DNA from 4 places in the Streptomyces sp. NBC_01717 genome. Region 1 is predicted to be linked to each of the others. Evidence: riboswitches for the same ligand, from Rfam matches in the RefSeq annotation. Region 1 holds a riboswitch; each other region holds the start of a gene.
What was found. Region 1 has a riboswitch for cyclic di-AMP ahead of OHB49_RS25415 (LysM peptidoglycan-binding domain-containing protein). Riboswitches for the same ligand answer to the same signal wherever they lie in the genome.

Region 2: another riboswitch for cyclic di-AMP. It lies ahead of OHB49_RS37510 (transglycosylase SLT domain-containing protein); the one in region 1 lies ahead of OHB49_RS25415 (LysM peptidoglycan-binding domain-containing protein).
Region 3: another riboswitch for cyclic di-AMP. It lies ahead of OHB49_RS07400 (M23 family metallopeptidase); the one in region 1 lies ahead of OHB49_RS25415 (LysM peptidoglycan-binding domain-containing protein).
Region 4: another riboswitch for cyclic di-AMP. It lies ahead of OHB49_RS22720 (M23 family metallopeptidase); the one in region 1 lies ahead of OHB49_RS25415 (LysM peptidoglycan-binding domain-containing protein).

Annotation. Positions count from the first base shown of each region.
Region 1 is NZ_CP109178.1:5,597,878-5,605,680, reverse strand. It holds gene OHB49_RS25440 (NAD(P)/FAD-dependent oxidoreductase) at 52-1,437, opposite strand; gene OHB49_RS25435 (Ppx/GppA phosphatase family protein) at 1,901-2,842, opposite strand; gene OHB49_RS25430 (DUF501 domain-containing protein) at 2,839-3,447, opposite strand; gene OHB49_RS25425 (FtsB family cell division protein) at 3,518-3,988, opposite strand; gene eno (phosphopyruvate hydratase) at 4,091-5,371, opposite strand; gene OHB49_RS25415 (LysM peptidoglycan-binding domain-containing protein) at 5,657-6,355, opposite strand; cyclic di-AMP (ydaO/yuaA leader) riboswitch at 6,359-6,529, opposite strand; gene OHB49_RS25410 (transglycosylase family protein) at 6,830-7,765, opposite strand.
Region 2 is NZ_CP109178.1:8,283,028-8,290,830, reverse strand. It holds gene OHB49_RS37525 (GMC oxidoreductase) at 1-480, opposite strand, end outside; gene OHB49_RS37520 (DinB family protein) at 862-1,413, shown strand; gene OHB49_RS37515 (GNAT family N-acetyltransferase) at 1,472-2,086, shown strand; gene OHB49_RS37510 (transglycosylase SLT domain-containing protein) at 2,220-2,987, opposite strand; cyclic di-AMP (ydaO/yuaA leader) riboswitch at 2,990-3,177, opposite strand; gene OHB49_RS37505 (hypothetical protein) at 3,812-3,967, opposite strand; gene OHB49_RS37500 (hypothetical protein) at 4,643-4,858, opposite strand; gene OHB49_RS37490 (hypothetical protein) at 5,250-5,450, shown strand; gene OHB49_RS37485 (hypothetical protein) at 5,447-5,866, shown strand; gene dacB (D-alanyl-D-alanine carboxypeptidase/D-alanyl-D-alanine endopeptidase) at 6,137-7,759, shown strand.
Region 3 is NZ_CP109178.1:1,592,818-1,600,620, reverse strand. It holds gene OHB49_RS07410 (tyrosine-protein phosphatase) at 12-824, opposite strand; gene OHB49_RS07405 (alpha-galactosidase) at 1,019-3,115, shown strand; cyclic di-AMP (ydaO/yuaA leader) riboswitch at 3,407-3,567, shown strand; gene OHB49_RS07400 (M23 family metallopeptidase) at 3,571-4,431, shown strand; gene OHB49_RS07395 (SGNH/GDSL hydrolase family protein) at 4,607-5,461, shown strand; gene OHB49_RS07390 (STM4011 family radical SAM protein) at 5,520-6,437, opposite strand; gene OHB49_RS07385 (STM4012 family radical SAM protein) at 6,446-7,803, opposite strand, start outside.
Region 4 is NZ_CP109178.1:5,010,690-5,018,492, forward strand. It holds gene OHB49_RS22705 (SPFH domain-containing protein) at 1-927, shown strand, start outside; tRNA gene OHB49_RS22710 (tRNA-Met) at 1,045-1,118, shown strand; gene OHB49_RS22715 (PP2C family protein-serine/threonine phosphatase) at 1,381-2,577, shown strand; cyclic di-AMP (ydaO/yuaA leader) riboswitch at 2,826-2,978, shown strand; gene OHB49_RS22720 (M23 family metallopeptidase) at 2,990-4,108, shown strand; gene OHB49_RS22725 (aldo/keto reductase) at 4,295-5,239, shown strand; gene OHB49_RS22730 (PrsW family intramembrane metalloprotease) at 5,316-6,863, opposite strand; gene trmB (tRNA (guanosine(46)-N7)-methyltransferase TrmB) at 6,954-7,763, opposite strand; gene lhgO (L-2-hydroxyglutarate oxidase) at 7,756-7,803, opposite strand, start outside.

The DNA of each region.
Region 1 (7,803 bases):
CCCCTTCGGGGTCATGCACAAGCTGCGCGGATGCGAGCATCCGCGGGTGGACTAGGAGGCGTTGGCCTTCTCGCCCTCGGCCTTGGCGGCGGCCGGAGCCGGAGCCGGCTTGGCGGCCTCGTAGAACTCCTCGCGCGGCGTCTCCATGGCGCCGAGCGAGACGACCTCGCGCTTGAGGAACATCCCAAGGGTCCAGTCGGCGAAGATCCGGATCTTGCGGTTCCAGGTCGGCATCGCCATGCCGTGGTAGCCACGGTGCATGTACCAGGCGAGACGGCCCTTGAGCTTGATCTTCATCTTGCCCATGACGATCATCGCGACGCCCTTGTGCAGGCCGAGACCGGCGACCGCACCCTTGTTGGCGTGGCTGTAGTCCTTCTGCGGGAAGCCGCGCATCCCGGAGATGACGTTGTCGCCGAGGACCTTGGCCTGACGCAGTGCGTGCTGGGCGTTCGGCGGGCACCAGGCGTTCGGGTTGCCGGCCTTGCGGCCGACCATGTCCGGAACCTGGGCGTTGTCGCCCGCGGCCCAGATGTAGTCGGTGCCCTGCACCTGAAGCTTCTCGGAGGTGTCCACGTGACCGCGCGGACCGAGCGGCAGGCCGAAGCGTGCCAGCGCCGGGTTCGGCTTCACGCCGGCCGTCCACACGATGGTGTTGGAGTCGACCTCGAGGCCGTTCTTCAGGACGACGTGACCGTCGACGCAGGAGTCCATGGAGGTCGAGAGGAAGACCTCGACACCACGTGACTCCAGGTGCTCCCGGCCCCAGGTGCCCAGCTTCGGGCCGACCTCGGGAAGGATCTTGTCGGCGGCGTCGACGAGGATGAAGCGCATGTCCTCGCGCTTCACGCTCGTGTAGTACTTCGCCGCGTCGCGGGCCATGTCCTCGACCTCGCCGATGGTTTCCGCACCGGCGAAGCCGCCGCCCACGAAGACGAACGTCAACGCCCTGCGGCGGACGTCCTCATCGGTCGTCGAGTCGGCCTTGTCCAGCTGCTCGAGAACGTGGTTGCGCAGGCCGATGGCCTCCTCGATGCCCTTCATACCGATGCCCTGTTCGGCCAGGCCGGGGATCGGGAAGGTGCGGGAGACCGCGCCCATCGCGATGACCAGGTAGTCGAAGGGCAGCTCGTAGGCCTCGCCGACGAGCGGCGCGACCGTGGCGACCTTGCGGTCCTGATCGATGGTCGTGACGCGGCCGGTGAGAACCTCGGCCTTCGGCAGTACGCGTCGCAGCGGGACGACGACATGCCGAGGCGAGATGCTGCCGGCGGCGGCTTCGGGGAGGAAGGGCTGGTAGGTCATGTACGACCGGGGGTCGACGACCGTGACGGTCGCCTCGCCGTAGCGCATCTTCTTCAGAATGCGCCGAGCTGCGTACAGGCCTACGTACCCACCGCCTACTACGAGGATCCTGGGACGCTCCGTGGTGCTCATGCCATCGAGTATCCACCCCACCTGGGGGGCACGCTCGTGAGCCCCTTCACAAGGTATCCCCCACCCTCTGCTACACTCCGCCGCCCACGTGACCGAGGTCATGGCAGCGCGGGGGAACCCCCGCGCCGCGGCGAACGTTGTTCACCGCTTGTGAGCAGGCCGTTGAGCCTTGCGAGCACAGTGGACCACCCCCTTCGCCCACCTCCTCGAAACACACCCGAAACCATCCTGCATGCGCGGCGGGCGGACCCTTCGGCGGCCGTGGAAGCCCGTACGGAGCAGAAGTGTGGTCCGGAGCGCCGAATTCCTTGTGAAGAAGTTCACGAACTTCGTCGTGGCGTGTCCCCGGAGGGGGTCCGCGAAGGGTCCACGAGGAGCCGACGGAGGCTCAAAGGTGCAGGCGGGAGTGCGCATGAGCGCCTTGTCGGCCACGCTCGCACGCACCCCTGCCCGGCCGCCTCGACTAGGCGATCGACCAGCCGATTCCGTCCAGGATGTCGTGCTCGCTGACGACGACCTCGCGGGCCCCGGTCCGCTTCATCACGGCCAGCAGGACGAGCGCCCCGGAGGTGATGACATCGACGCGCCCCGGGTGCATCGCGGGGATCGCGGCGCGCTCGGCGTGGGTCGAGGTGACGAGCCGCCCGGTGATCTCCTGGACCTGCTCGAAGGAGATCCGGGAGTGGTGGATCGCCTCGGAGTCGTACTCCTGCAGTCCCAGCGCGATCGCGGCCACGGTGGTGACGGTGCCGGCGAGGCCGACGAGCGTGGCGGCCTCGGTGAGCGGGACGCTCTCCTCGGCGAGATCCAGGGCGGCGTCGATGTCCGCGCGGATCGCGGTGATCTGACCCAGCGTGGGCGGGTCGGTGACGACACCGTCGCGTACGAGGTGGCGCTCCGTCATCCGTACGCAGCCGATGTCCACGGACCGCGCGGCCAGTACCCGGTCGTCGCCGACGACGAACTCGGTGGAACCGCCGCCGATATCGACCACCAGATACGGCTTGGCGAGATGGTCCCGGCCCGCGAGCTCCTTGGTGGCGCCCTCGAAGGAGAACTCCGCCTCCTGGTCGCCGCTGATCACCTCGGGCTCGACGCCGAGGATCTCCAGCACGCCACGGACGAACTCGTCCCTGTTCTCCGCGTCGCGGGAGGCGGAGGTGGCGACGAAGCGGAGCTTCTCCGCGCCGTGGTCCTTGATGACGGCCGCGTACCGGCGGCAGGCGGCGAAGGTCCGCTCCAGCGCGTCGGGGGCGAGCCTGCCGGTGCGGTCCACTCCCTGCCCGAGCCGGACGATCTCCATCCGCCGGTCGAGCTCGGTGAGCTCACCGGTGGCGGGGTCGGCGTCGGCGACGAGCAGCCGGATGGAGTTGGTTCCGCAGTCGATGGCGGCAACGCGGGTCATGGACGCTCCTGTCGTGATGCCTGGGAATCCGTCCCGGACCCCGCTCCGGGGTCGCCGGACGGTGTTGCGGTGCCGGCCTCGGCCGCGGGTTCGCACGACGTCACGCACGGCCCCTTGCGCCACCACTCCGGCAGCATCGCAATCGCCTCGTCCCCCAGCGGATTCACCCCCGGACCCGCCGCCAGCGAGTGCCCGACCAGCACATGCAGGCACTTCACCCGGTCCGGCATGCCCCCCGCACTGGGGAAGCCCTCCAGCACCTCGATCGCGTCCCGCCGGGCGATGTAGTCCTCGTGGGCATTGCGGTACGCCGCCGCCAGCTCCGGATCCGTGGCCAGACGCTCCGTCATCTCCTTCATGACGCCGTTCGCCTCCAGCGTTCCGATCGCGGACGCCGCGCGCGGGCACGTCAGGTAGTACGTCGTCGGGAACGGCGTACCGTCCTCCAGCCGGGGCTGCGTCTCGACCACGTCCGGGTTGCCGCACGGGCAGCGGTGCGCGATCGCGCGCAGCCCGCGCGGCGGGCGGCCGAGCTGCTGCTGGAACGCGGCGATGTCCGCCTCGGTGGGCGTGGTGGATTCGGTCTGGGGAGGGGGCGTTTCCATGCCTGCCTTGGTTCTACTCGGGATGCTTGAACTGCGGTTCCGCAGCGGATCAGGAGAAAGGGAGAAGAGGTCAGTCGCGGTCGGCGGAGTCCACGCCGTCCCACAGGTTCGAGTGCCACGGCCGGTCGGTCTCCTCCGACCCTCCGCTGCGCTCCTTGGCCGCGTCCGGGTCGACCACGGTGTAACCGGTCTCCCCGGGAAGGACGTAGTGCAGATGCTCCCGGGCCAGCCGCCGGATGTACGCGTCGTCCTGGAGGCGCGCCTTCTCGTCGCGGAGCTCCTCGGTGCGTGCCTCCGCCTCCTGCGCCAGCCGTTCCTGGTCGGCGATCTCGTCGCGCTGCGACACGTACTGTCGCATCGGGTACGCGAGCGCCACCACCAGGGAGCAGACGACCAGGGCGAGGAAAGCGGCCCGGCCCGTGAGCCGGGAACGGCGGGCCTGACGGCGGTTCTGGGAACGGTAGACACGAGCGGCGGTCTGCTCTCCGAGCAGCCGCAGCCGGGTCGCGGTGGAGAACCGGTCCCGGTCCTTCGCGGCCATGTCTCCGCCTCCCCACTACGCACGTCCGTCCCCGCACACGGTACGGGACCGAGTGCGGGGACGGACGGAGGCCGGTGCCTTTGACCCGTGACGGGCCTGCGATCAGCCCTTGAAGCGCGGGAACGCGGAGCGGCCCGCGTACACCGCCGCGTCGTCGAGGATCTCCTCGATGCGCAGCAGCTGGTTGTACTTGGCGACACGGTCCGAGCGGGCCGGGGCGCCGGTCTTGATCTGACCGCAGTTCACCGCGACGGCGAGGTCGGCGATGGTGGTGTCCTCGGTCTCACCGGAGCGGTGGGACATCATGCACTTGAAGCCGTTGCGCTGGGCCAGCTCGACGGCGTCCAGGGTCTCGGTCAGCGAACCGATCTGGTTGACCTTGACGAGCAGGGCGTTGGCGGAGCCCTCCTCGATGCCACGGGCCAGACGCTCCGGGTTGGTGACGAACAGGTCGTCGCCGACGATCTGCACCTTGGCGCCGAGCTTCTGGGTGATGACGTTCCAGCCGGCCCAGTCGTCCTCGTACAGCGGGTCCTCGATGGAGACCAGCGGGTACGCGGCGACGAGCTCCTCGTAGTACTCGGTCATCTCGGCGGCCGAGCGGGACTTGCCCTCGAACTCGTACTTGCCGTCCTTGTAGAACTCCGAGGCGGCGACGTCGAGCGCCAGCGCGATGTCCTTGCCCGGGGCGTAGCCGGCCTCCTTGATGGCCTCGAGGATGAGGTCCAGGGCGGCGCGGTTCGACTCCAGGTTCGGCGCGAAGCCGCCCTCGTCGCCGAGACCGGTCGACAGGCCCTTCGTCTTCAGGACCTTCTTCAGCGTGTGGTAGACCTCGGCGCCCCAGCGCAGGGCCTCGGAGAAGGACTCCGCGCCGATCGGGGCGATCATGAACTCCTGGATGTCCACGTTGGAGTCGGCGTGCGACCCACCGTTGAGGATGTTCATCATCGGGACGGGCAGCAGGTGCGCGTTCGGGCCACCGAGGTAGCGGAACAGCGGCAGGTCCGAGGCCTCGGAGGCGGCGTGGGCGACGGCCAGCGAGACGCCGAGGATGGCGTTGGCGCCGAGCGAGCCCTTGTTCTCGGTGGCGTCCAGGTCGAACATCGCCTGGTCGATCAGCCGCTGCTCGGTCGCGTCGTAGCCGACGAGCTCCGGGCCGATCTGCTCGATCACGGCGAGGACAGCCTTCTCGACGCCCTTGCCCTGGTAGCGGTTGGGGTCACCGTCGCGAAGCTCAATGGCCTCGAACGCACCGGTGGAGGCGCCGGACGGAACAGCAGCACGGCCGGTGCTGCCGTCGTCGAGGCCAACCTCGACCTCGACCGTGGGGTTTCCGCGGGAGTCGAGGATTTCCCGGGCTACGACGACGTCGATGGACGGCACGAGGCATCTCCTTCTGGGATATGACGCTGGTTGTGCAGGGTCGCTTTGGCCTTGCGCCAAGAGCCTAACCGCCCTGGCGCACTGCGTTCGGCGACCGCCCGCCTCCTGGGACGAAAAAGGACCCAAGGGCACCCGTAGACGGGCAAACGTTCAGAAATCTACTGAGCAGTAACCACAACGGTTGAACGGTGAGCGCAGAAACCCCGACCCGGCGCGTACGGGGGAATCCGCGCCGGGTCGGGGTGCTCAGGGAGGAGAGAGAGCGCTTTTCTGCTGAGGCTCGTACTACTTCGTCAGGTGGAGCTGCTGACCCGGGAAGATCAGGTCGGCGTCCTTGACGATGTTCTTGTTCAGCTTGAACAGCTGGTGCCAGCCGCCCTTCACCTTGTGCGCCTCGGCGATCTTGCTGAGCGAGTCACCGGCCTTCACCTTGTACTCGCCGTCGCCCTTCGCGACCTTCTGGCCGGTCGGCGTGGTGACGGTCTTCGCGGCCTCGGGGGCGGTGCCGCGGTCCGAGCGGGAGGCGGTGGGGGCCTCGGTGTGCTCGGCCGGCTTCGGCGCGGCCGGCTTCGCGGCGGCGGAGCCGGTGTCGACACCCGGGTCGACACCGTCGTTGGTCAGGTTGCCGGCGCCGGCGCAGCCCCAGGCACCCGGACCCTGCATGTCGAGGAGCTTCTCGGCGGTGGCGATCTGCTGGGCCTTGGTGGCCAGGTCGGCCCGCGGGGCGTACTGCGTGCCACCGGCGGCGGCCCAGCTGGACTGCGAGAACTGCAGGCCGCCGTAGTAGCCGTTGCCGGTGTTGATGGACCAGTTGCCACCGGACTCGCACTGGGCGACGGCGTCCCACGTGGCGACGGAGGCCGCGGAGGCACCCGTGGCACCCATCAGGGGAACGGCGATGGCGGCACCGGCGACACCGGCGAGCGTGGCCACACGGACGGCCTTGGACGGGCGACGGTGCTTGCCCTTGCTGTTCAGCAGCATGCAAATTCTCCTCACCGACGCCTACGAGGTGAGCTGTCGGGTTCGGGCCAAGTGAGTTGCCCGGTCGCATGTCCTAGCACGCGACTTCACCCCAAGCCGGTCCTGACGGTCTTTCGACCATCGGGCCCGGCGCTTACCTGGGTCCCCCGCTCCTGCCTACGGCGCTTTACGCGTCTGTTCCCTTCGACCGACGGCAGGATTCGGCGTGACGGTCGATGGGGCCCGCGGTGCGAGCGGTTCCGACCGTAAACGCACGCAACCCCCACATTCAAAGACGGACATAACTGACAATCATCCCCTACTCACGTCCGGCCGGTCATCGTTTTCGCAGGTGGGGGGCGATGCGGACAGGCCTGACAGACGAGACACGCCGATTAACGCAAAGAGACCCATGTCTCACTTACACATAAGTGGACATAGGCCTCTGAACTACCCCTATTTTTGGGGTGATTTAAGCTGTTGATCAGACCGGTCTCACTCCGCCTTCACACCGAGATCGAGGCTCTGGCCAGGAAGAATGAGATCCGGGTCGTCGCCGACAGCAGTCTTGTTGGCCTCATAGAGCGCCGGCCATCCGCCATGAACCTTCTGTGCATCAGCAATCGCCCAGAGGTTGTCGCCCGGCCGAACGGTGTATGTGCCGTCCGCGGCCGAGTCGCGCGTGTCGCGTCCGTCACCGTTACCGCGGGAAGCATGGCGGCCCGAGTCGCGGTCACCGCCCGTTCCCATGCCCTGGCCCGCCTCGGGGGCCGGCGCGCCGCGGTGCTTACCGCCCGCCTCGCTGCCGGAAGAACCGGAGGAGCGGGACGAGTCGGCCGAACCGGATGTATCCGACACATCGGCTGACGGCTCGCTCGATGCCTGACCGGACGCCTTGCCCGACGTCTTGCCGGACGACTTCTCCGACGACTTGGCGGACGACGACTTCGATCCGCCCTCTGCGCTCGCCTCGTCCGAGGCCTCGTCGGACGGGTCCGCGCTCTCCGTCGGGTCGGGCGACAGCAGGCTTCCCGGATCGACACCCGGCAGCGTCCCGTCCACCGTGAGCCCGGAGATCACCGCGCAGCTGGGCCACGCCCGTGGCCCCTGGTCGTCGAGGACCTTCTCGGCGACCGCTATCTGCTGCGAGCGGCTGGCGAGGTCGGCACGCGAGGCGTACGCCTCGCCGCCGTACGACTTCCAGGTGTCCTGCGAGAACTGGAGACCGCCGTAGAAGCCGTTGCCGAGATCGGCACTCCACATGCCGCCGCTCTCGCACTCGGCGACCCGGTCCCAGGTCGTGGCGTCGGCCGCGTGCGCACCGGCCGCGCCGAGCAGCGGGATGGCGATGGCCGAGCCGGTGACGCCTGCGGCGACGACGATGGCGGGTGCCTGACGAGGGCGACGGTGTCTGCCGTTCGCGGAGCCCATGGGGTTGCCTTCCGTGTGACTGACAAGTGACTGGTGAG
Region 2 (7,803 bases), 2.7 Mb from region 1:
GCCACCGTTGACCAGCGAGCCGCCGCCGACGCCGCGGCCCTGGTAGACCGTGATCCCGTCGAACTCCTCGGCGTCGAGGATTCCGGTGCTGCGGGTGACGTCCTTGTCGATGGGGAAACCGAGGAAGTTGCTGAGGGGCTGCTTGGTCCTGGTGCGGAGCCAGTACGACCGGCTGTCCGGGGATGTCGTGTTGGAGAAGATCTTGCCGTCCGGGCCCGCGGTGTCCCAGGCCATCCCCATTTCGATCATGTGCACGTCGACGCCTGACTGGGCGAGACGCAGAGCGGCGACGGATCCGCCGTATCCGGTGCCGATCACGAGGGCCGGGACATGGGCCCCGGAGTCGATCGGAGCGGCTGCGGAACCGAGCCCGGCCTGGGCCGGGGTGCTGTGACCCGCGAGGGCCACGGCTCCTAAAATAGAACCAGTTCCTGTGATGAATCTTCGACGCGATACGCCCTTGGGGCCTACATCACGCATGGTAGAGTCACTCATGTGACACGCCTCACTCTCGACAGAGTGAAACTGGTTCTACTGCCGTTTGCGTGTCAAGTCACTACATACCTGTGGGTAACTTGCGCCCACTCACGGCACGCCCCGGACACACCACGCCGTGCGTCAGCGCACAGCGGGCCGGTCCCGGCTCGGTGCCGCTCGACCGCCGCCGAGCGCCAAGCAGCGACTCAGGCAGCAGGGCCCGGTGACGGGTCGCGAACATCAGGCGAGGAAGCTGGAATCCACGGCCGATGCGGTAGCCCCATGAGGTGTTCGGACGGATTCGATCGTGACTCCTCACGCTCCGACAACAACTCCCCATATTCCGGAAGCAGATCGACCGGAATTGGCCGTAGCCTGCCCGCCATGAGCGAGAACAACGAGCCGTTGCTCGAGGAACCACCGGTCGCGGGCAACGAGATCGACACCCTGGTGGGTTCCCTGGAACGCCAGCGCAGGACGCTGGCGTGGAAGTGCGCGGGTCTGGACGCGGCCGGCCTGCGGACGACGGCCGCCGCCTCGAAGATCAGCCTGGGCGGGCTGCTCAAGCACCTGGCCCTCGTGGAGGACGACGTCTTGTCCCAGAAGCTGCTCGGGCGGGAGCCGGCTCCCCCGTGGGACACGGTGGACTGGGACGCCGATCCCGACTGGGAGTGGTCCTCGGCCGCCGGGGACACCCCCGAGCAACTCATGGCGCTCTGGCAGGACACTGCGGCCCGCTCCCGCGCCAACGTCCGGCAGGCGCTGGCCGAGGGTGGCGTCGGACACCTCGCGGCGTTCACCAACTCCCGCGGGCAGTCACCCAGTCTCCGGCGTCTGCTGATCGACCTCATCGAGGAGTACGCACGCCATGTCGGACACGCCGACCTCATCCGCGAATCCATCGACGGGCTCGTCGGGGAGGACCCGCCACGATGAGACCGACACTCTCGGACAGGCCGGTTCCGGTAGCGGCGGGGCGGTGATGATGCCAGGCATGGCCCAGCCGATCCCGGATGATCAGCTCGCGATCGTCCCCGCCGAAGAAGCATCGTGGGACGACCTGCAGACGATCTTCGGCACCACGGACTATCCGTCCATGTGCCAGTGCCAGCGCTTCAAGATCACGGGCTCCCAGTGGGGTTCGGTCCCCCTGGCCGAACGGGCCGAGCGCCTGCGTGAGCAGACCGGTTGCGGAAATGCCGGTGCGCCTTCGACAAGCGGTCTCGTCGCCTATCTGGACGACGAGCCGGTCGGATGGTGCGCGATCGAGCCCCGGACGTCCTACCCCCGCCTGCTCCGCGCCCGCGTCCCCTGGACCGGACGGCAGGAGGACAGGACCGACGACAGCGTCTGGGCCGTGACCTGTTTCGTCACCCGCAAGGGCTTCCGTCTGCGCGGCATCACGTACGCACTCGCGCGCGCCACGATCGGCTTCGCGCGCGACCGCGGGGCCCGCGCGGTCGAGGGCTACCCGATGATCACGCGGCCAGGGGTGGAAATCACCTGGGGCGAACTCCACGTCGGCAGCCGTGACGTCTTCGCCGACGCAGGGTTCGTCGAGGTGAGCAGGCCCACACCCAGGCGGGCCGTCATGCGGATCGACTTCTGATCGTCGCCCCGCGCCCCTGCTGATCGCGGCGGTCGACATGTGAATCCATCGAGCAGAGACAGGAACGGGTGGCGAGGCCCCCTCGGACCCTCGCCACCCGTCACTCCTGAACCGGTATCAACGCAACCGGGCGTCAGTACGCCCCGAACACGTTGTCGATCGAACCGTACTTGGCGGCGGCGTAGTTGCACGCAGCCGTGATGTTGGCGACCGGGTCGTAGGGGTCCATCGACGTGCCGGACACGTGGTAGGCCTTGAACGTGGGGTCGATGACCTGCAGGAGCCCCTTGGACGGCGTGCCCTTGGCGGCGTTCGAGTCCCAGTTGTTGATGGCCTTGGGGTTGCCCGAGGACTCGCGCATGATGTTGCGGTGGATGCCGTCGTAGCTGCCGGGGATGCCGTGCTGCGCCATGACAGCCAGCGACTCCTTGATCCAGCCGTCGAGGTCGTTCGTGTACGTCGTGGGCTTCGCGGCGGCGGGAGTGGCACTGCTCGCGGCGGGCTTGGACTCGACAGCCGGGGTCTCAGCCTTGGCACCGAGGGTCAGCTTCATGCCCGGGCTGATCAGGGCGGGGTTGGCTCCGATGACCTCGCGATTGTCCTGGTACAGCTGCTGCCAGCCACCACTCACGGAATGTCCAGTGGCGATCTTGTAAAGAGTGTCACCGGCTATCACGGAATAGACGGAGGGCGTGGCCTTCACAGCGGAAATTCCCTTGGCCGGGGCCACAGCGGGCGCCACAGTCTTTGTGACGGTGGCGACGGACTGTGCCGGCGCTGCCGAAGCAGTGGTCGCACCGATCACAGGAAGTGCGAGAGCGGCTCCGCCCGCGGTCACGGCGATGAAACCGCGACTCAGCGAACTGGACTTACGACGACGGTGGTTACCCGTTGCGGGCATGATGCATTCCTCTCCGTCGCCTACGAGGTGAGCTGTCGGGTTCAGGCTGGAGTTGCCTGGCCGTATGGGAATACGGCTTCACCCCTAGCCGTTCCGGATACCGGATCGGCTGCTTACCTGGGTCCCCCGCTCCTGCCGTACGTGGGTGGTCGGATTCCCGGACGGCGGCAGGATTCGGCGTTCCATCCGGATTGACGGTGACCGTAAGCGAGAAACTCCGACCTGAACAAGCCCCCACTTTTCGATCACAATTCATTTACAAGATCGAGTCGGGGAATTATCCGCAATCCACACCCGCCCGCGAAGCCAACTTTCTTTGCGGGGAAGGGAACCGAGCGGTACGCCGTTGCGTCCGCGGGCCGGGAAAGTGACTCTCACCACTCGGCCCGAAATGGGCGATTTGCCCGGCAGGCAGGACCTCGACCTGTGCGGATCATGCATTCACTGGCAAAGCGAGCAATTCCTATTCATTGCCAGAATTCCGACATTTAAGACATCTATGGGCGGGCGACCGTCCATCGACTCGTCGGGACGGGCGTCCCCCCGCGGGAGGCGACAGCTGATGCGGCAGCGCGTCACGCGCTCCACCGGCTGCGGCACACGAGCGGCCGCGCACCGGCCGGGGCGCGCAGGCTCACGCGAACGACGGTCCCGATGGGCGCAGGAGGTGCCGTACGCCCCATCGGCATGGCTGTCACGGTGCGCAAACGCCCTACCCGCCCGCCGGGGCCGTCCGGCAGCACGAGAGAAGTGATGGCCATGGGGAGCCCGGGGTGCTGATCATCGTGTCGCTGCGTCGCTCTCGCCGCGCGACCATCGCCCGGTCACCGGCTTGCCGCACACCAGCCGTCCGGACGAGGCGCATCGTGATCACCATCGCTGAGCCGGCGGTCGAGGAGCTCCGGCCGGATGAACCCGACGCGGCCTTCGAAGGCTGCCGGATCGACCTTCTTCAGCTTCTCGGCAATGCGGGAGCACACCGCAAGATCCTTCTCTTCGCCCCTTCGGACGAGTACTCCTCGGGCCCGCCCGGTTCGCGGAGGAATTCGGAATCGGTCGCACGACAGGCCGGAGCAATGCAGCGAGGCCTCTGCTCGGCGATGCGGGACAGCCTTCGACGGCAGTCAGTGCCTCGGCTGATCATGCGAATCCGTCCTCATCCTGCGCGTCGAAACCGGCAGTGCGCACGCCTGCTCCGGATGCAATACGGTAACGCCCCACTTTCCGCCTTGCGTTGGCGTTGATCCAGCGACCGCTGGAAGAAGGGGAAGTGCCACGGAGTCGAGAGGCAAGCATTCCACCCTTCGATTCCTTCCACCACAACCCTGTCCAACTCCATCCATTCATCAGAGGAGACGCCGTGTTGAAGCAAACCCTGCAAGTCGGCATGCGCTCGCGTGCACCCCTTGGCGCCTGGTGTGTTCCCACGTTGCGCGGCCCTCGTAATCGATTCGATCCGGCAAGAATTACGTCGCGTATCAGGTGCGTCGTGACGGAGTCGGGGCAAGGTCTATTCCGAACCGATTGAATCAGCCGATGTCACCTGAATCCCGATCAGCTGCCCTCCAGATCCACCATGTTCACCACATGAACGGGAAGTTGTACCGGTTGCGGACACAGGGCCTCGGCGTGAAGCCGGTTCGACCGCTTTCTGATCATGGAATGTCCAGGATGTGCAGCGGCCGGGTGGCGTCGCGGGTGTTCCTTCTGAGGGCGGCGGCGATGCCGTGGCGGCCGGTAAGGAGAAGGGCTCCGATGACGAGGTTGCGCCAGGTAGCCATGGCGCGGGGCCCGTTGCCCGTCCGGAGCTGTGAGGCGTCCTCGGCGAAGGTGGTGTCTCTGACGTGGTGCAGTGCCGTGAACCCACTCATTCGCTTTCACGCCGAGGCCCTGGAGCCGGGCTTTCCGCCACGCCGTCAGGGGCGGCTCGATCAGGGTCCATCGGGCGTCGGACAGAAGCGAGCGAAACGGACTGCAGGGCCTGCACGGCAGGAGGCGACGAAGTTCGCGTACTCCCCGAACCTGAGCAAGAAGGACAATGAGCAAAGCCGCCTTCTGGAACTTACCTGCGCAAACGCCCTCTCAGGTCGGTGTCGCTTCTTCAGTTGACCTGTCCATGAACGCTGGGGACTCCTGCATACTCATGCTCCCAGCGATCTTGCTCGGGACAAATTGGGGAGGGGCACAATGCCGCCGACGAACGTACACAACAGGCGAAGACCCCGATGGCGAAGTGGGCAACGGGCCGCCGCCGCCATGTTGGTGCTGACCCTCACCGGTGGCTTCGCAGCAGCGGCCAACTACGAAGCACAGGCGGACACCGAGCCAGTGTCAGCGTCGGCCGTGCCGCCGGCGCCCGACCTCGGGCCGGCCGAGGCCGCCAATGAGTCCGAGGCCCGGATTCTGTTTACCGACATCAAGCTGGCCGAGGACGCACTGCCCGGCCTGGTGAAGAAGTATTGACCCGCGCACTGCGCTGCGCCGGGGTCACACTCGCAGCCCTGGCCACGCTCACTGCTTGCGGTGGGCGTCCGGAACCGTGCCCAGCGCTCGACCTCATCCCGACGGTTGGCGTGTCCTGGCGGGCCGAATCCCTGCCCTACGACACGGCCACCACGTACCGGTTGTGCGCCGCAAAACACTGCACGACGGGTGCACTGCGGGTGTACGGCGACCAGGTGCACGTCTCGGTGGATCTCCCGAAGAGCTTCAACGACCGGACACCACGTGTGACACTTCGGCTGTCGGACGATTCGGGCACGCCAATCCTGAACGCCTCACACACAATCACTCTGAAACAGGCCGAAGACGGCTGCGACCAAGCCCTGACCGGGGCGTTGCAACTCACCACAGACGGTAAGTTGAAGGACGTGCGCTGAACCATGCCGGGCGGGGGCGAAGTCCCCGCCCGGCAACCAGCGACACCCCCCCTGATTTCGCTCAGCCGAGAAGCCTGTGACGCTGCTCGTCCAAGACCATCGTTGGGCACGGGCCAGGAAGAAGGACCTCCGCTGAAGGTCGTCCAGGGCAGGCGGACAGGAGTACAGCTCCGGCCCACCGCCACGCCTTGGCACCCCGGCCCGGCCGCCCTCGGATCCGAACGACGTAGGCCTTCCGCCGAGGATCCGGATGCCTGATGATCTCTTTCCATGCGCATGCCAACGATTCACCGAAGATTCCGCCATCGGGCCTTGCTCTGGGCCGTCGCCGCGAGCCTGACTCTCACCGCCACCTCAGGAGCCCCGGCCGGGGCAGACACCCCGGCGCCCGGCCTGTCGCAAACCCTTGACCACATCCTCAGCGACACCCGGCTGAACGGCGCCCAGGTCGGAGTCGTCGTCAGCGACGCCGAAACCGGGCAGACGCTCTATCAACACAACGGCGACGGGCGTCTGGTCCCCGCATCCAGTACGAAGCTTCTGACGTCGACCGCGGCCATGGCGCTGCTCGGCCCCGACTACCGGTTCAGTACCGATGTACTCGCGGACGGCTCCCGACACGGGTCCGTGATCCAGGGCGACCTGTATCTTCGCGGCACCGGCGACCCCACGATGCTGGCCGAGGACTACGACCGGCTGGCCGCCACGGTCGCCGCATCCGGGATCCGCCGGATCACCGGCCGACTGGTCGCTGACGACACCCGGTTCGACAGCAACCGGCTGGGCGCGTCCTGGGCGGCCGACGACGAGTCCGCCTACTACTCGTCGCAGATCTCTCCACTGACGGTGGCCCCGGACACCGACTACGACGCGGGCACCGTGCTCCTCTCGGTGACCCCGGGCTCCGCGCCCGGCGCAGCGCCCGCGGTGAAAGCCACCCCGTCCAACGACTACGTCCGCATCGACAACCGTGCCACCACGGTCGCCGCCGGTGAGAGTCGTACAATCACCGTCGATCGCATGCATGGCAGCAACACCATCGTGGTCAGCGGCAAGATCCCCGTCGAGAGCGCACCCGCCACGTCGTGGACCAGCGTCTGGGAGCCCACAGGCTATGCGACCGCCGTCTTCGCGGACGCGCTGGCCGCACACGGAGTGAAGGTGACCCGGGGGACGGTGCTGGGCAAGGCCGTTCCGCAGGGTGCCACGACTTTGGCGTCCCATCCGTCGATGCCGCTGAAGGACCTGCTGACCCCGTTTCTGAAGCTGTCCAACAACAACCATGCCGAGGTGCTGGTCAAGACCATCGGTTACGAGGTGAAGGGCAGCGGCACCTGGTCGGCCGGGCTGTCGGCGATCGCTGACCACCTGCGTACCCTCGGATTGGACCCCGCTGACCTGCGTCAGATGGACGGCTCCGGCCTGTCGAGGATGGACGTGGTGTCCACCGAGCAGTTCACCGAACTGCTGGTCGCCGCACGCCATCAACCGTGGTTCCAGGAGTGGTACGACGCCCTGCCGATCGCCTGCGTGTCCGACCGGATGGCCGGCGGGACGCTGCGCTCCCGCATGTGCGGGACCTCGGCTGCGGGCAATCTGCACGGCAAGACCGGCTCGCTGACCGGCGTCTCGGGGCTCTCCGGCTATGTCACGGACGCCGACGGCCGCAAGCTCGTCTTCAGCTTCGTCAGCAACAACTACGTCGCGAGCTCGGTCAAGAACATCGAGGATGCGGTCGGAGCGGCGCTCGCGGGTTACAGCGTGAAGGGCGCACAGCAGCCGCAAGGTACGGCCCGGTCCGATCGTCCCTCGACCGATACGCCCACTGCCAGGGATGCGCAGTCCGGGCGCACCGACCTCGAATGCTCCTGGACGAAGCCTGTGAGCTGCTGAGCGACGGTCGGAGTACTCCAGGACAGCGCACGGCTCCGCGAGGC
Region 3 (7,803 bases), 4.0 Mb from region 1:
CCGGGAGGTCCTTACGCCTCGTCCAGCAGCCGTCCGCGCAGCCGCTCCAGCGTCTGCGGAGTGAGCTTCAGTCCATCGGCGAGATAGCGGTCGGTGCTGCCCCAGGTCTCCTCGATGGTGGTGAAGGCCTGGGCGAGATATTCGGCGCGGGCGTCGAAGAGCGGGCTGAGCAGCTCCATCACCTCGGGCGACATCCCGGTCGCCGAGGTGTCGCTGCGGCGCACCTTGTACCGGCGGTGCAGCTCGTTGGACTTGAGGTAGTCGGCCTCGATGGCCTCGCGCTCGACCCCGACGGCGAGCAGCGCCACCGCGATCGAGATCCCGGCCCGGTCCTTGCCCGCCGCGCAGTGCATCAGCGCCGGGACACTGTCCTCGGCCAGGGCGTGCAGCACCCGGCTGTGCTCGGCGGTGCGGTCCCTGACGATCGCCCGGTACGAGGCGGTCATCCGGGCCGCTCCCTTGCCGTCGGCGAGGATGTCGCGCAGCTGCTCGATGTTGCCGTCGCGGACCATCTGCCAGAACTCGGCGCCGTCGGCCGGGTCGGAGAGCGGGATGCTCACATTCCGCACACCCGGCAGTTCTACGTCCAGGCCGTCGAGCTTGTGGTCGGCCGCATTCCGGAAGTCGAAGATCGTGTGCAGCCCGAGACCGCCGAGGAACGCCGCGTCCTCGGAGGTGGCGTGCGCGAGGTGACCGCTGCGGAAGAGCCGTCCGTACCGCACCCGGCGTCCGTCGAAGGTGGGCAGCCCGCCCACGTCGCGGAAGTTGCGCACGCCCGACAGCTCGGGTTCCGTCGACGGGATCTGCGGCACCTGCTGCGTCACGGTGTCTCCTGGAATGTCTGGCGTCGGCGCGGCTCGCCGGCGAGGTCACTCCCGCGACGATACGACATCAGTGCCTCGGGCAATCATCTCGGCCGTTCTCGCCCCGACCGCCGGTGAATTCCCCCTGCACGGGCGTTGTCCGGCCGACCGTCGGAGCTTGATGATGTGCGGAACTGTGTGAATGTGGGGATGACATGATCGAGACTGGTGACACGGGTCGGACCTGGCTGCTGACCGGGGCGACCGGCAGCTATGCGCTGCATCTCACGGACCGGGACGAACTGCTGCATCTGCACTGGGGGCCGCGCATCTCCCTCGCGGCCGCCGAGACCCTCGCCGCCGCACCGGTACTGCCCTTCCGCGGCTTCGAATCGCGGCTGGACGGCCGCGAGGAGTACCCGGTGGAGGGTGGTCCCCGGTTCGTCCGGCCCGCGCTCTCGGTACGTACCCCCGAGGTCCGTGGCACCGAATGGGCCTACGCCGAGGCGGCGGTGGACGGCGACGAACTGCGCATCGCGTTCTCCGACTCCGTACAGCAGCTCGCGCTGACGCTGCACTACCGGATGCGGGACGACTCCGATGTGATCGAGCGCTGGGTCACCGTCAGGCACACCGGCCCCGACGGACCGCCGCTGGAGCTGCTGCGAGCCGACGCGGCCGCCTGGGCGCTGCCCGCCCGCGACGGCTGGCGCCTCAGTCACCTGCACGGGCGGTGGGCGGCGGAGACGCAGCTCGTGCGGTCGGAGCTGACGTACGGCGAGAAGGTCCTCTCCAGCAGGCGCGGTCACACCGGGCACCAGTTCCTGCCCTGGGTCGCGCTCGACGCGGACGGAGCGGCCACCGAGGTGGACGGCGAGGTGTACGGCTGCGCGCTCGCCTGGTCCGGCTCGTGGCGGATCGCCGTGCAGCAGCTTCCCGACGGGCTCGTACAGATCACCGGCGGGGCCGGCTACGACGACTCGGGGCTGCTGCGGCTCGCACCGGGGGAGACGTACACCACACCGGTGTTCGCGGGACTCTGGAGCGCCGAAGGGTTCGGCGGGGCGAGCAGGGCCTGGCACGCCTGGCAGCTGGCCCACGTCGTTCCGGACGCCGAAAGCCTGCGGCCGGTGCTCTACAACTCCTGGGAGGCCACCGGCTTCGACATCGCGGAGGACCAGCAGCGCGCCCTGGCCGTGCGCGCCGCAGCGATGGGTGTCGAACTGTTCGTGGTGGACGACGCGTGGTTCGGGCAGCGCACCAGCGACCGGGCGGGACTCGGCGACTGGACCCCGAACCCCGAGCGCTTCCCCGGCGGGCTGAAGCCGCTCGCCGACGAAGTGCACGCGCTCGGTATGCAGTTCGGTATCTGGGTCGAACCGGAGATGGTGAACGCCGACAGCGACCTGTACCGCGCGCACCCTGACTGGGTGCAGCACTTTCCCGGGCGGACCCGCACGGAGTTCCGAAATCAGCTGGTGCTGAATCTGGCCCGGACCGATGTACAGAACTATCTGTGGGAACAGCTCGACTCACTGCTCTCCGGCGCCCCGATCGACTATGTGAAATGGGACTTCAACCGCTGCTTCACCGATGCGGGCTGGCCGGGCGAGGAGTATCCGCAGAAGCTCTGGATCGAGCATGTGGATGCGCTGTACGCGCTGATCGACCGGCTGCGGGCGGCGCACCCCGGTGTCGCCTTCGAATCCTGCTCGGGCGGCGGCGGCAGGATCGATCTGGGCATCCTCGCCCGTACCGACCAGGTGTGGACCTCCGACAACACCGACCCGCTGGACCGGCTCGCCATCCAGGAGGGCTTCGGGCAGATCCATCCGGCTCGAGTGATGGCCGCCTGGGTCACCGACAGCCCGAATGCCCAGCTCAACAGCAGGGTGAGCTCGCTGCGCTTCCGCTTCGTGAGCGCGATGGCCGGGGTGCTCGGGGTCGGCGGAGACCTCACCGAGTGGAGCGACGAGGAGCTGGCCGAGGCCCGCGGCTGGGTGGACCTGTACAAGGAGATCCGTCCGGTGGTGCAGCACGGTGCGCTGTACCGGCTGCGTGCGCCGCGCGGCGGGCTCAGCGCCGTGCAGTACACGCACGGTGACGAGACCGTGGTGCTCATGTGGTTGGAGGCACAGAGGTACGGGGAGCTGCCGCCGGTCCTGCGGCTGCGGGGGCTCGACCCCACGGCGACCTACACCTGCTTGGACACCGGGGTCGCCCACCACGGTTCCGTGCTGCTGCATCAGGGACTGCACAGCGGCCTGCGGGGGGACCTGGACGCGAAGGTGCTGAGGCTCCGACGCGGATGATGTTCATGACATGTCCGTATTGAGGCATTTAGTAGAACATGCCCTGATTATGCGGGAGATGAGGGGTCTCTCGTGAGCGGGATCATATCCGTGACGGTGTGTGGTGGCGCGGCGGCCGGGTAATCCGTACACCGCGCGGAAAGCCAAGATCCTTAATCCACGGAGTGTGACCGGAATTCCGCGTCGAATTCCCGGCGCGGATTCCGGCACGCAACCGATGGCTTGTTCTGCTCGTCCTCACTCGTTTACGGTCACCGTCAATCCGGACGGACCGCCTAATCCTGCCGCCGACCGGAATTCACACCCACTCATCGTGTGGCAGGAGCGGGGGAACCAGGTAAGCCGCCGACCGGAGAAATCCGGCCGGCTCGGGGTGAAGTCGCACTTCCTGCGACCGGGCATCTCCAGCCCGAACCCGACAGCTCACCTCGTAGGCGCCGGAGAGGAAATTCTTCATGCCCATATCGGGTAAGCATCGTCGTCCGAAGTCCAGCACCATCGCTCGTGGCGTTGCCGCCGCCGGCGCCGGCGGGGCCGTCATCGCCCTCCCGCTGCTCGGTGCCACCGGTGCCCACGCCGCGGAGCAGGCCGCCCCCGTCGCGCACTCCGCCGCCGCCACGCACGCCGCGTCGGCCGCCCCGGTCGCGAACAAGCAGGCCGAGACCCGGACGTACTCCGTCGTCGCCGGCGACTACCTGGCGAAGATCGCCTCCGACAACAAGGTCGAGGGTGGCTGGGAGAAGCTGTACCAGGACAACCGTGAGGTCATCGGCGGCAACCCGAGCCTGATCCACCCGGGCATGAAGCTGACCCTCGGCGGCTCCGCCGCGGCCACCGGCACCACGCAGGCCGCCCCGGCCCCGTCGAAGGCTCCGGTGGCCACCAAGCCCGCGCCCGCCCAGAGCAGCAGCTCCGGCTACGTCGCCCCGGTCCCGGGCAAGCACACCACCAACTACCGTGCCTCCGGTGCCAACTGGTCCAGTGGCAGCCACACCGGCATCGACTTCCCGGTCGCCACCGGCACCAGCGTGAAGGCGATCACCTCCGGCACCGTCGTCACCGCCGGCTGGGGTGGCGCGTACGGAAACGAGGTCGTCGTCAAGCACGCCGACGGCCACTACTCGCAGTACGGCCACCTGTCCGCGCTCTCCGTCTCGGTGGGTCAGACCCTCTCGACCGGCCAGCAGATCGGCCTCTCCGGTGCCACCGGCAACGTCACCGGCCCGCACCTCCACTTCGAGGTCCGCACCGGCCCCGCGTACGGCTCGGACATCGACCCGGTCGCCTTCCTGGCTTCGCACGGAATCTCCGTCTGATCGGATCCGATCAGGCCTGATCCGAACGGCTTGTTGATGGGGCGGTGCGCGGCGGCGCACCGCCCCATCACTTATTCCCTCTTTACCAAAACCTGACCGGGTGGTCTATCTCACCTCCCGTCAACCCCTTATTACGGTCGCGTAGGTCACATTCAGCAGTGCAGGATGTGCCCTTGTGGCAGACGATTCGAGAAAAAATCAACGTGGCGTCAACAACCGGCATGGCGCCATCGGGTCGTACGCAGCGATTGGCGACAGCTTCACCGAGGGGGTCGGAGACCCCGGCCCGGACGGAACCTTCGTCGGCTGGGCGGACCGATTCGCCGTACTCCTCGCGGACCAGCTCCCCGACCCCGACGCAGCGACGAACAGCGATGGTTCCGCCGGTTCGGCTCACGGGAACTTCCGGTACGCCAATCTCGCCGTACGCGGACGCCTCCTCGACCAGATAGTCGAGGAACAGGTGCCCCGCGCCAAGCAACTCGCCCCCGACCTGGTGAGCTTCTGCGCGGGCGGCAATGACATCATCCGGCCCGGCACCGACCCCGACGACGTGGCCGAACGCTTCGAGCGCGCGGTCGCCGACCTGACCCGGTCGGTCGGCACCGTCATGGTCACGACCGGCTTCGACACCCGCGGCGTTCCCGTGCTGCGCCATCTGCGCGGCAAGATCGCCACCTACACCGCCCATGTGCGGTCCATCGCCGACCGCTACGACTGCCCGGTCCTCGACCTGTGGTCGCTGCGGTCCGTGCAGGACAGGCGCGCCTGGGACGACGACCGGCTCCATCTGTCGCCCGAGGGACACACCCGGGTCGCGCTGCGCGCCGCCCAGGTCCTCGGCCTCGATGTGCCGGCCGACCCCGACCAGGAGTGGCCGCCACAGGCACAGCGCGGCACGCTCGAGGTGCGGCGCGACGACATCCACTGGGCGCGCGAATATCTGGTGCCGTGGATCGGACGGCGGCTGCGCGGCGAGTCCTCCGGTGACCACGTCGAGGCGAAGCGGCCCGACCTGCTGCCGCTGTGACCGGCGCGGTGTCCTCTTCGGCCGGACGGGCTTGTTCGCCGAGGCCCGTCCGGCTCGATCAGGCCCGTCCGCCGACCGGGAACAACGGCAGCAACGCTTGATCCCGGTGCGCCGGTACGCGCGCCGGCTCGGCCGGTATGCGTTCCAGTACACCGCCCGCGAAGACGTCGTACAGCGGCAGCGTCTCCAGATGCACATATCCGATGTGGCAGTCGCACACGGCGAGCGGACAGGCCCGCGGGCCCAACGCCCGCCGGTAGCTGCCGTCGTAGAGATTGCCGAGCTCGGCCGGGACGAAGTGGCAGCGGCGCACCGTGCCTTCCCCGTCCACCGAGATGACCGACTCGCCGGTCCGGCAGGGCATCCCGGCCGAGCGGTGCGGCTCCCGGCTGTACGGGAAGAGGGGGTCGAGGGCCGTCCAGCGGTCCGCCTCCTCGTCCGTGTAGCTCCGCCCCTCGGCGGCGTTGACCCAGAGGTACACCTCGCCGGGCAGGTCGGCACGGAGCCGCCGCGCCTCGTCGAGATGCTCGTCGAGACCGACCACACCGACGCTGTACCGGACACCGAGGCCGGTCAGCTCCCGGCACTTGGCGAGGAAGCGGCCGTACGGCGTCTGCCCCGGGTGGTACGTGCACCACAGCGCGATCCTGTCGCGACCGGACTCACCCGCCTCGGCAAGCCACCGCGTGCGGCCGCTGAGATTGGTCTGGATCGCGACCCGGCCGATGTGCGGCAGCTGCGCCAGCTCGACCAGCGCCCGGCGGTACCAGGAGCGGACCAGCCCCTCGCCCCATGGCGTGAACAGCACCGAGATCCGGTCGCCGGTCTGCGCCGCCGCCCAGGTGGTGAACCGCTCCAGCGCGGCACGGTCCGCACGCAGCTGTTCCGGACTGTCGCGCCGCTTGGCGAACGGGCAGTACGGGCAGTCGTAGTCGCACGACGCCAGCGGACCGCGGTACAGGATCGTCAGGTCCATATGCGTGCTCACTTCAGTTCGTACGCGGCCATTGCGGCCCGTACGGCGGGGGAGAACAGCTCGGGACCCAGCGCGTCGGAGTGCGCCAGGCCCTCGGGCGACAGCCGCAGCAGCCCGGACGCGTCGGCGGCGCCGTCCAGCCAGCCGCGCGCCTCGATCCGGTCCAGCTCGCTGCGGAAGTCGTCGCCGGGCAAGGTTCCGAACCGTTCTTGGTAGTCGGCCAGTTGCAATCCCTGGGCCTGGAGCAGCGACTGCAGGAGATGGCGTCTGCGCGCCTCGTCGCCGTCGACGTACCGACCCACTTCGGCGCGTGAGAAGTCCTCGGTGGCGGTGTAGCCGTCGATGATCGTCCGTACTTCACGCATCTCCACCGCGTAGTCGAACGAGTAGTGCAGCCGTGTGGTGTACGAACGGGCGCCACAGCCCAGACCGATCATGCCGTCCGTCTGGCACGCGTAGTCGGCGGGGCCCTCCTGCGGGGCGTCGGCACGGCGGAACATCCGCATCGAGACCTGCTCGTAGCCGTGGGCGAGAAGATGGTCCCGGCCCGCCCGGTACAGCCGCAGCCGCTGCTCGTCCCACGCCGCGTCCGCCGCTGCCTCGACGTCGGCGCCGTACCGGCCCAGACCGGTCAGCGGGCGCACGTACAGCGGATAGAGGTACAGCTCCTCCGGCTGCCAGCCGAGCGCGGCGTCCAGCGAGGTGCGCCAACTGTCCTCCGTCTGCCCTTCGATGCCGTAGATCAGGTCGATGTTGAGGACCGGGATGCGCACGTCACGGATCCGGCCGAGGGCGGCTTCCACATCGGCGCGGCGCTGCGGGCGGACCGCCGCGCGGGCTTCGGCGTCGATGAAGCTCTGTACGCCGATGCTGATCCTGGTCGTCCCGCGGTCGGCGAGGACGGCCAGCCGGTCGGCCGTCGCGGTCGACGGCGACGTCTCGATCGACAGGGGTACGGAGCGCAGGTCGGCACCCATCCGCTGCTCCGCGATGTCGCAGAGCCGCTCCAGTTCGGCGGCGGTCAGAAAGGTGGGGGTGCCGCCGCCGAACGCCGCCGCGGCGAACCGCACCGGCGCCTCGTCCCCCAGCGCGTCCCGGACCGCGGTGGCCTGTCGGTCCAGCGCGTCGAGGTAGCGGGTCGTCAGCTCATCGGGAGCGCCGATCCGGGTGAAGAGGTTGCAGAAGCCGCAGCGGACCTCGCAGAACGGTATGTGGAGATAGAGCGACAGCGCGTCCTTGCGCTCGGCTGCCCACAGCTCGCGCAGCGCGGGCCGCCCGGTGGGGTGTGCGTCGAGTCTCCCGTACGCCGTCTTGTGCGGATAGGCGTAGACATAGCTCTGGTACGGACGGATGGTGGGCTGACTCG
Region 4 (7,803 bases), 590 kb from region 1:
CGCTTCCTGTCCGAGCAGGACCAGATGGAGGAGCTCGCCGGCCGGATCTTCGCCGGTCACCTGCGTTCCATCATCGGCGGGCTGACCGTCGAACAGATCATCCGGGAACGGAACCGGGTCTCCCAGGAGGTCATCGCGGGCAGCCACGGCGAGATGGAGAAACTCGGCATCGTCGTGGACGCCCTCCAGATCCAGGAGATCGACGACGCCACCGGCTACATCAACAACCTCGCGGCCCCGCACGCGGCCGCCGTCGCCAGCCAGGCCCGGATCGCCCAGGCCAGGGCCGACCAGGAAGCGGCCGAGCGCGAGCAGCAGGCCGCGGCGCTCAAGGCCGAGTACGAACGGGACACCGCGATCAAGCGGGCCGGCTTCCTCGCCGAGACCGAGCAGTACAACGCCCGCGCCGCCCAGGCCGGACCGCTGGCCCAGGCCAGGGCGTCGCAGGAGGTCATCGAGGAGCAGACGGCTCTGGCCGAGCGGCAGGCCGGGCTGGCCGCACAGCGGCTGGAGGCGGAGGTCAGGCGTCCGGCGGACGCCGAGGCGTACCGGCAGCGCACGCTCGCCGAGGCCGCCCGTGACCGGGCGAAGTTCCAGGCCGACGGCAACGCGTACACCGAACGGACCCTGGCTCAGGCGCAGGCCGACGCCAACACCGCCCGCGCCGCCTCGCTCCGGGACGGCAACCAGGAACTGATCGCTGCCAACCGCATCGTGGAGAACCTGCCGGCGCTGGCCGACGCGGCCGCCCGCGGGATGAAGGGGGCCAATCTCACCGTGCTCAACGGCACCAACGGGGTCAATGAGATGGCGGCGGGTGTGGTGGGCCAGGGGCTGGCCATTCTCCACTCGCTCCAACGCAGCGCGAGCGCGGGGAAACCGGCGGTCGGCGCGAAGCCGGCGCCGCGCATCACCGACTCGAACTGACCCGGTCGGGGCCGGGACGGGAAAGGTGCGGGAAGGGCGTCGGGGCCGTCCGATCGGGCAGCCATTTCATCGGTGGTCAGCAGTGCGTTCCTGATGGCGTACAGTTGTGTTTACCGACGCGGGGTGGAGCAGCTCGGTAGCTCGCTGGGCTCATAACCCAGAGGTCGCAGGTTCAAATCCTGTCCCCGCTACTGAAGAATCAGGCCCGGCATGCATTAAGCGTGCCGGGCCTGATTCGTGTTTTCCGTCCCCCCTTTGGCCGATGAGGAGTCGCCGCGCGACGCCGCTCCGGCAAACCTGGGAAGCGGGACGCATGTCCGCAGCCGTGCGCATACAGGTCAGGGTCAGCCGTGCGTGTGCCGTGCAGGGACAGCCGTGCGGGTACGGGGTATGAGACAGGGCACACCGCCCAGGACAGCACAGGGCGCGCCGGGCAGGAGACCACAGGTGGGGATGGCGAAGGAGCTGCGCGGGGGGCGGGCCCGGGGGCGTGCCAGGGGGCGTGCCGTGGTGCGCGGCTGGGCCTGGTGGTTCGTGCGTGCGCTGCCGTTTCTGATGATCGTCGGTGGGCTCGTGTTCGACTACCTCAGCCCACCGCCCTTCACCGCCGTCCCGATGTTCGTGGCCGCTCCGTTGATCGCCGCACCGTTCTTCTCGCTGACCAACACCGTCCTTACCGGCGTCGCCGCGATTTTCTCGATCCTCGCGCTGAGGTTGTCCAGCGGCACTCTGCTGCACATCGTGCCGTCCATCGAGCTCTCCACCGTGATCACGGTCTCGGGCCTCGCCGTCGTCATCAACCAGGTCGTACGCCGCGGCAACGAGCAGCTGGCTTCGGCGCGGGTCATCGCGGAGACCGCCATGCGGGCCGTGCTGCCGACGCCGTCCGAGCGGATCGGGGGACTCCATGTCGCCGCGCGGTACGAGGCTGCCCAGGCGGACGAATTCGTCGGTGGTGACCTGTTCGCCGTGGCGGAGAGCTCGTACGGAGTACGGCTCGTGGTCGGGGACGTGCGGGGCAAGGGGCTCGAAGCGGTCGGGACGGTGGCGGTGGTCATCGGCGCGTTCCGGGAGGCCGCCGAGCAGGAGGATTCGCTGGAGGGCGTGGCGCGGAGGCTGGAGCGGGCGCTGGCGCGGGAGGGGGCGAGGCAGGGCGGGATCGATCCGGTCGAGGGGTTCGTCACCGCCGTGCTCGCCGAGATTCCGCCTGGTGCGGCCGAGGTGCGGATCGTCAACCGCGGCCACCCCGAGCCGCTGCTGCTCCACCCCGACGGTTCGCTGGAGGTGTTGTTCCCGACGGTGCCCGCGCTGCCGCTCGGCATGGACCTGGGGGTGTGGACGGACCGGGCCGACGTATGGGAGCTGGCCACCGGGATGACGCTGCTCGCGTACACGGACGGACTCTCCGAGGCGCGCGACGCCCAAGGGGTCTTCTACGATCCGGCGGCCCGGCTGCGCGGGCGGATCTTTCCCGGGCCCGAGGAGCTGCTGTCCGCGCTGGCCGACGACGTACGGCTGCACACCGGCGGCAGATCCACCGACGACATGGCGCTGCTCGCGGTCGCACGTCCCGCGCAGGGGCAGCCGAAGCGGCGCAGAACTGTGAAGATCGTGGGCCGGGATGCGAGTGAGGAAGGGCTGAGTCGGTGAAGGGGCTTCGCAGGGCGATGCCACCGTGCGTAATCGAAAGGCCTCGCTCCGCATAACATTTGACGCAACGTCAGAAACCGGGTAGTGGCTGAGTGGCGATCAACTCGCCCGTTTCCGCCCGATTGTGTCCCGTAAAGTCCAGGCCAAGGGCGTTAACGATCAGTGGGAACGGCTTGGAATCGGACCCGTCCGTCTATTAACGTTCGATAACGCAGCGCGGTTGTCCCAGCCGTCGTCAGTGGCGGCACCGTGCGCGAGCGCCGAATTCCGTAAGGGAACCGGGGAACCACCTACATGGGGTGAATCGGACACCTGTGTCTCGTGAGAGGCAGAGGGATCCGTAGGAGACCTTCCTGCTCCGAACCCGTCAGCTAACCCGGTAGGCGAGAAGGAAGGAAAGGAGTGCGCCCCCGTGGCGTCCAACAAGCCTGCCCCCGAAGCCCCCTCCCGGTTCGGCTCCGACTTCACGACCGAGTACGGAACCGAGCAGAGAACCGATTTCGGCGCCGAGTTCACCACTGAATTCGCGACCGACGGTTTCGGTGAGACCGACCGGGCGTGGGAGGAATGGAACCCCACCGAGGAGTCCGTCCGCCCCGTGCGCGGCAGGCACCGCGTCGTCAAGCAGCGCAACGGGCTCGCCCGCAGCTCCACGGTGCTCGGAGTCGGCGTCATCGCGGCCGTGGGCGCGGGTGGCATGGCCACCGCGCAGAGCAAGCCGCCGGTCTCCATCTCCCTTCCCGACTCTCTCGCGGACAACCTCCCCGACGCCAAGTCCCTTCCCGGCGTGGGCGCCCTGTTCTCCGACGAGTCCGCCACCGACCAGGCGAAGTCCGCGGCTGCCACCGCCCCGCTCACCAGTGCCGGCATCACCACCGCCGAGGCCGAGCAGGGCACCACCGACGCCGGTGAGGCGCTGCGAGCCCGCATCCTCCAGCAGGCCGAGCAGCAGCAGAACGCCGCCGAAGCGGAGATCAAGGCCGCCGAGGAGAAGGCCGCCGCGGAGAAGGCCGCCGCCGAGGCCAAGGCGAAGCAGGACGTCGCAGAGGCCAAGGCCGCCGCCGAGAAGAAGAAGGCGGAGGAAGCGGCGAAGGCGAAGGCCGAGGCCGCACGGCTTGCCAAGCTCGCCGCCTCCTACGCCATCCCCACCTCCTCGTACACGATCACCTCGACCTTCGGTGAAGCCGGTTCGATGTGGTCCTCCGGTTACCACACCGGCCTCGACTTCGCGGCGCCGACCGGCACCCCGATCAAGGCCGTCCACAGCGCCACCGTCAAGTCGGCGGGCTGGTCCGGTTCGTACGGCTACCGCACGGTCCTGGAGCTCGAGGACGGTACGGAGCTGTGGTTCTGCCACCAGTCGTCGATCGACGTCAGCGTCGGCCAGAAGGTCACCACGGGTGACACCATCGGCCGTGTCGGAGCCACCGGCAACGTGACCGGACCCCACCTCCACCTGGAGGTCCACACCCCGGACGGCACCGGCATCGACCCGATGACCTGGCTGCGCGACAAGGGCCTCACCGTCTGAGCCCGCGCCGGTTCTCCGGCCCCGCGAACCCGGCAGTCCTGACGCTCCCCCCCGACGTCAGGGCTGCCGGTCTGCTGTCCCCGGTCCTTGCGACGCCGGTGCCGACGCCCGTGCGGATGCCCGTGCGGATCCCCTTTCATCCCCCGGTACGGAATAGCGGCCGCGGCGGAGTCCGTTGATCCATTCATGACTTCTCTTCGTAAGCTCGGCTCTTCCGACCTCCAGGTCTTCCCGCTCGCGCTCGGTGGCAACGTCTTCGGCTGGACCGCCGACGAGGCGCAGTCGTTCGCCGTACTCGACGCGTACGTCGCGGCGGGTGGCAACTTCCTGGACACCGCCGACGCGTACTCCGCGTGGATCCCCGGCAACGAGGGCGGCGAGTCGGAGACGGTCATCGGCAAGTGGCTCGCCGCACGCTCCAACCGCTCCGACATCGTCGTCGCCACCAAGGTCGGCGCCCACCCCGCGTACAAGGGGCTCTCCGCCGCCACCATCAAGGCCGCGGCCGAGGAGTCGCTGCGCCGGCTGGGCACCGACCACATCGACCTCTACTACACGCACTTCGACGACGAGACCGTCCCGGTCGAGGAGATCATCACCGCCCTCGACCAGCTGGTGAAGGACGGCAAGGTGCGCGAGATCGCCGCCTCCAACATCAGCCCGGAGCGGCTCCAGGCGTCTCTGGACTTCTCCGAGCGCGAGGGGCTCGCACGTTACGTCGCCCTGCAGCCGCACTACAACCTCGTCTCCCGCGACACGTACGAGGGCGAGCTCCAGGAGACGGCCGCCCGCGCCGGGCTCGCCGCCGTCCCGTACTTCGCCCTGGCCTCGGGCTTCCTCACCGGCAAGTACCGTCCGGGTGCGTCGGTGGAGAGCGCGCGGGCCGAGAAGGCCGGCCAGTACCTGGCGTCGGAGCGCGGTCAGAAGGTCCTGGCCGCACTCGACAAGGTCGCCAAGGAGCGCGGCGCCGAGGTCGCGACCGTCGCCCTGTCCTGGCTCGCCGCCCGTCCGACCGTCGCCGCGCCGATCGCCTCGGCCCGTACGGTCGAGCAGGTGCCCGCACTGGTGGCCGTGGCCGACCTTCAGCTGACCGAACAGGAACTGGCGGAGCTCACCGAGGCGTCGGCCTGAGCCCTCACCGGGAGCGCGGGGGCGGGACGCTGCCGTACGGCGGCCGGGCATACGGCTGCTGGGCGTGGGGTGGCAGCTACGGGTTCGGGCGGTAGCCGCCGTACTGCGGGTACGGGGCCGGCCCCGTAGGTATGTACCGGGGGCGCAGGCGGCCAGTCGCCTGCGCCGCGTAGGTCAGCGCGGGTCCGGCCACCTCCCTGCGCTGCCAGAGATGGTGCAGCAGCTCCAGCTCGCGCGCCACGAAGTCCGGGTCCGCGGCCCCGCGGCGGGCCCGGTGGCGCAGGAACGCCAGCGACGTCGCGAACGACTCGTACTCGGCGACCGCGCGGGCGGCCGCTCTGCCCCGCGCCTTGGCCTGCGCCTTGGCATGACGACGGACCTGAGCCACGACCCGGCTGCCGCCGTACGCCGGCGAGTGGACCGGTGGCGGGCCGGGCGCGGGGTAGCCGTAGCCGGGGCTTGTGTACGGCACTGCGTACGAGGTGCTGTATGCAGTCGCACTTCCGTGGACACTCGCGCTTCCGTTCGCACGCGCGTGCTGGTGGCGTGCCATGTCCCGGGCCATGCCGCGGGCCCGCATCGAGGAGAGCGCGAGCGGCTCGGCCGGGGTGAGCCAGCCGGCTGCCGCATAGGCGGGCAGCTCGGTGGCCAGTGTCCGCAACTCCCGTTGGCGCGACCAGATCACCAGCCAGGTGACCAGCCCGAAGACCGGGACCATGAACACCCCGTACACGACATAGAAGCCGTACGGACCGAACGATCCCGAGCCGTTCCACAGGGCGTGCATGCCCATCGCGAGGATCAGCCCGAGCAGGGGCAGCAGGATCCGGCGGATGCGGTGGCGACGTGCGCAGAGCGCCGCGAATCCGAAACCCAGGCCGGTCAGCACAGTGAATAGCGGATGCGCGAACGGCGTCATCACGACGCGTACGAAGAACGTCGCGGCCGTCACCGACGCGAAGCCCGATGTACCGATCTGCTGGTCCTCGCCGAAGGCATTGCCCAGATAGAGGATGTTCTCGGTGAAGGCGAAGCCCGTCGCGGTGAAGCCCGCGATGACGACGCCGTCGAGGATGCCGCTGAAGTGGCGCCTTCGGAAGAGGAAGATCAGAAGGACGGCCGCGGCCTTCGCGCTCTCCTCGACCACCGGCGCTATCACCGTGGCGCCGAGGGTGTCCGCGCCCGCCGGGTCGGCGGTGGCCGTCGCGATCCAGCGGGTCGCGAACGAATTCGCGATGATCGCGACCAGAGCGGCGGCGCACGCACCCCAGGCGAAGGCGAACAGCAGATTCCGCCAGGACCACGGCTCGACCCGGTCCAGCCAGCGGAACGCCGCCATCAGAAGCGGTACGGGCAGTACGGCGAGGCCCAGACCGACCAGGAACCCCTCCGTACCCGTCTGATCGCGGACCAGGGCGAGGATCACCAGCCCGCAGAGAGCCAGCACCGTGAAGACCGCACCGGCACGGAACGTCTTGCTCCGCCAGACCAGGCCGACCCGGCGCGGCCGGTAGCGCCACTGGCCCCGTTCCGGCACGGCCGCCAGGATCTCGCCGACCCGCTGCTCCTGGAGAAGCGGGACGGCCGGCTGCGACTGTTTCTGCTGCACAGACCCGTCGGACACCCGATGACCCTAACGAGGGGGACCGACAACTGACCATGGGGCGACGGGGGATGCGTACCGGCCCCGTAGGAAAATCAGCAGCTCAGCGGCTCAGCGGCGGGCGAACAGCAGGTCGTGCACGACATGGCCCTTGTCCAGGCCCTGTCCCTCGAACCGGGTCAGCGGCCGGAACGCGGGCCGTGGCGCGTAGCCGCCGTCCGCCTGGGTGTTCTCGAAGCGGGGGTGCGCGGTCAGCACCTCCAGCATCTGCTCGGCGTACGGCTCCCAGTCGGTCGCACAGTGCAGCACGGCCCCCGGCTTCAGCCGCTGCGCCACCAGATCGAGGAATTCCGGCTGGATCAGCCGCCGCTTGTGGTGGCGCTTCTTCGGCCACGGGTCGGGGAAGTACACCCGCAGTCCGTCGAGCGAGTCCGGCGGCAGCATCTCGCGCAGCAGGATGATCGCGTCGCCGTTGGCCACCCGGATGTTGGACAGACCGTTCCGGTCCGCGAGACCGAGCAGGTTGCCCTGGCCCGGGGTGTGCACATCGACGGCGAGTATGCCGGTGCCCTGGTCGTCGGCCGCCATCTGCGCGGTGGCCTCACCCATCCCGAAGCCGATCTCCAGCACGACCGGGAGCCCGTCGAACAGCTCCGGCAGGTCGAGGACCGACTGCCCGTCGATGTCCAGACCCCACTTCGGCCAGAGCCGCTGCAGAGCGTCCTCCTGGCCGGGTGTGACACGGCTGCGGCGCGGCTGGAAACTGCGGATCCGGCGCTCGTGGTGCGAACCGGCCGGATCGGCGGCGGGCCCGCCGGGGAAGCGCGGCTCCTGACGCAGCCTGCGCTGCCGCTCGAAGGCGGCGGCACGCAGATCGTGGGACTCGTCGGTCTCGGGGGCGGGATTCAAGGACTCAGACACAATGCCCCGATTCTACGGCGGGCGGCTTCCATCCCGTCCC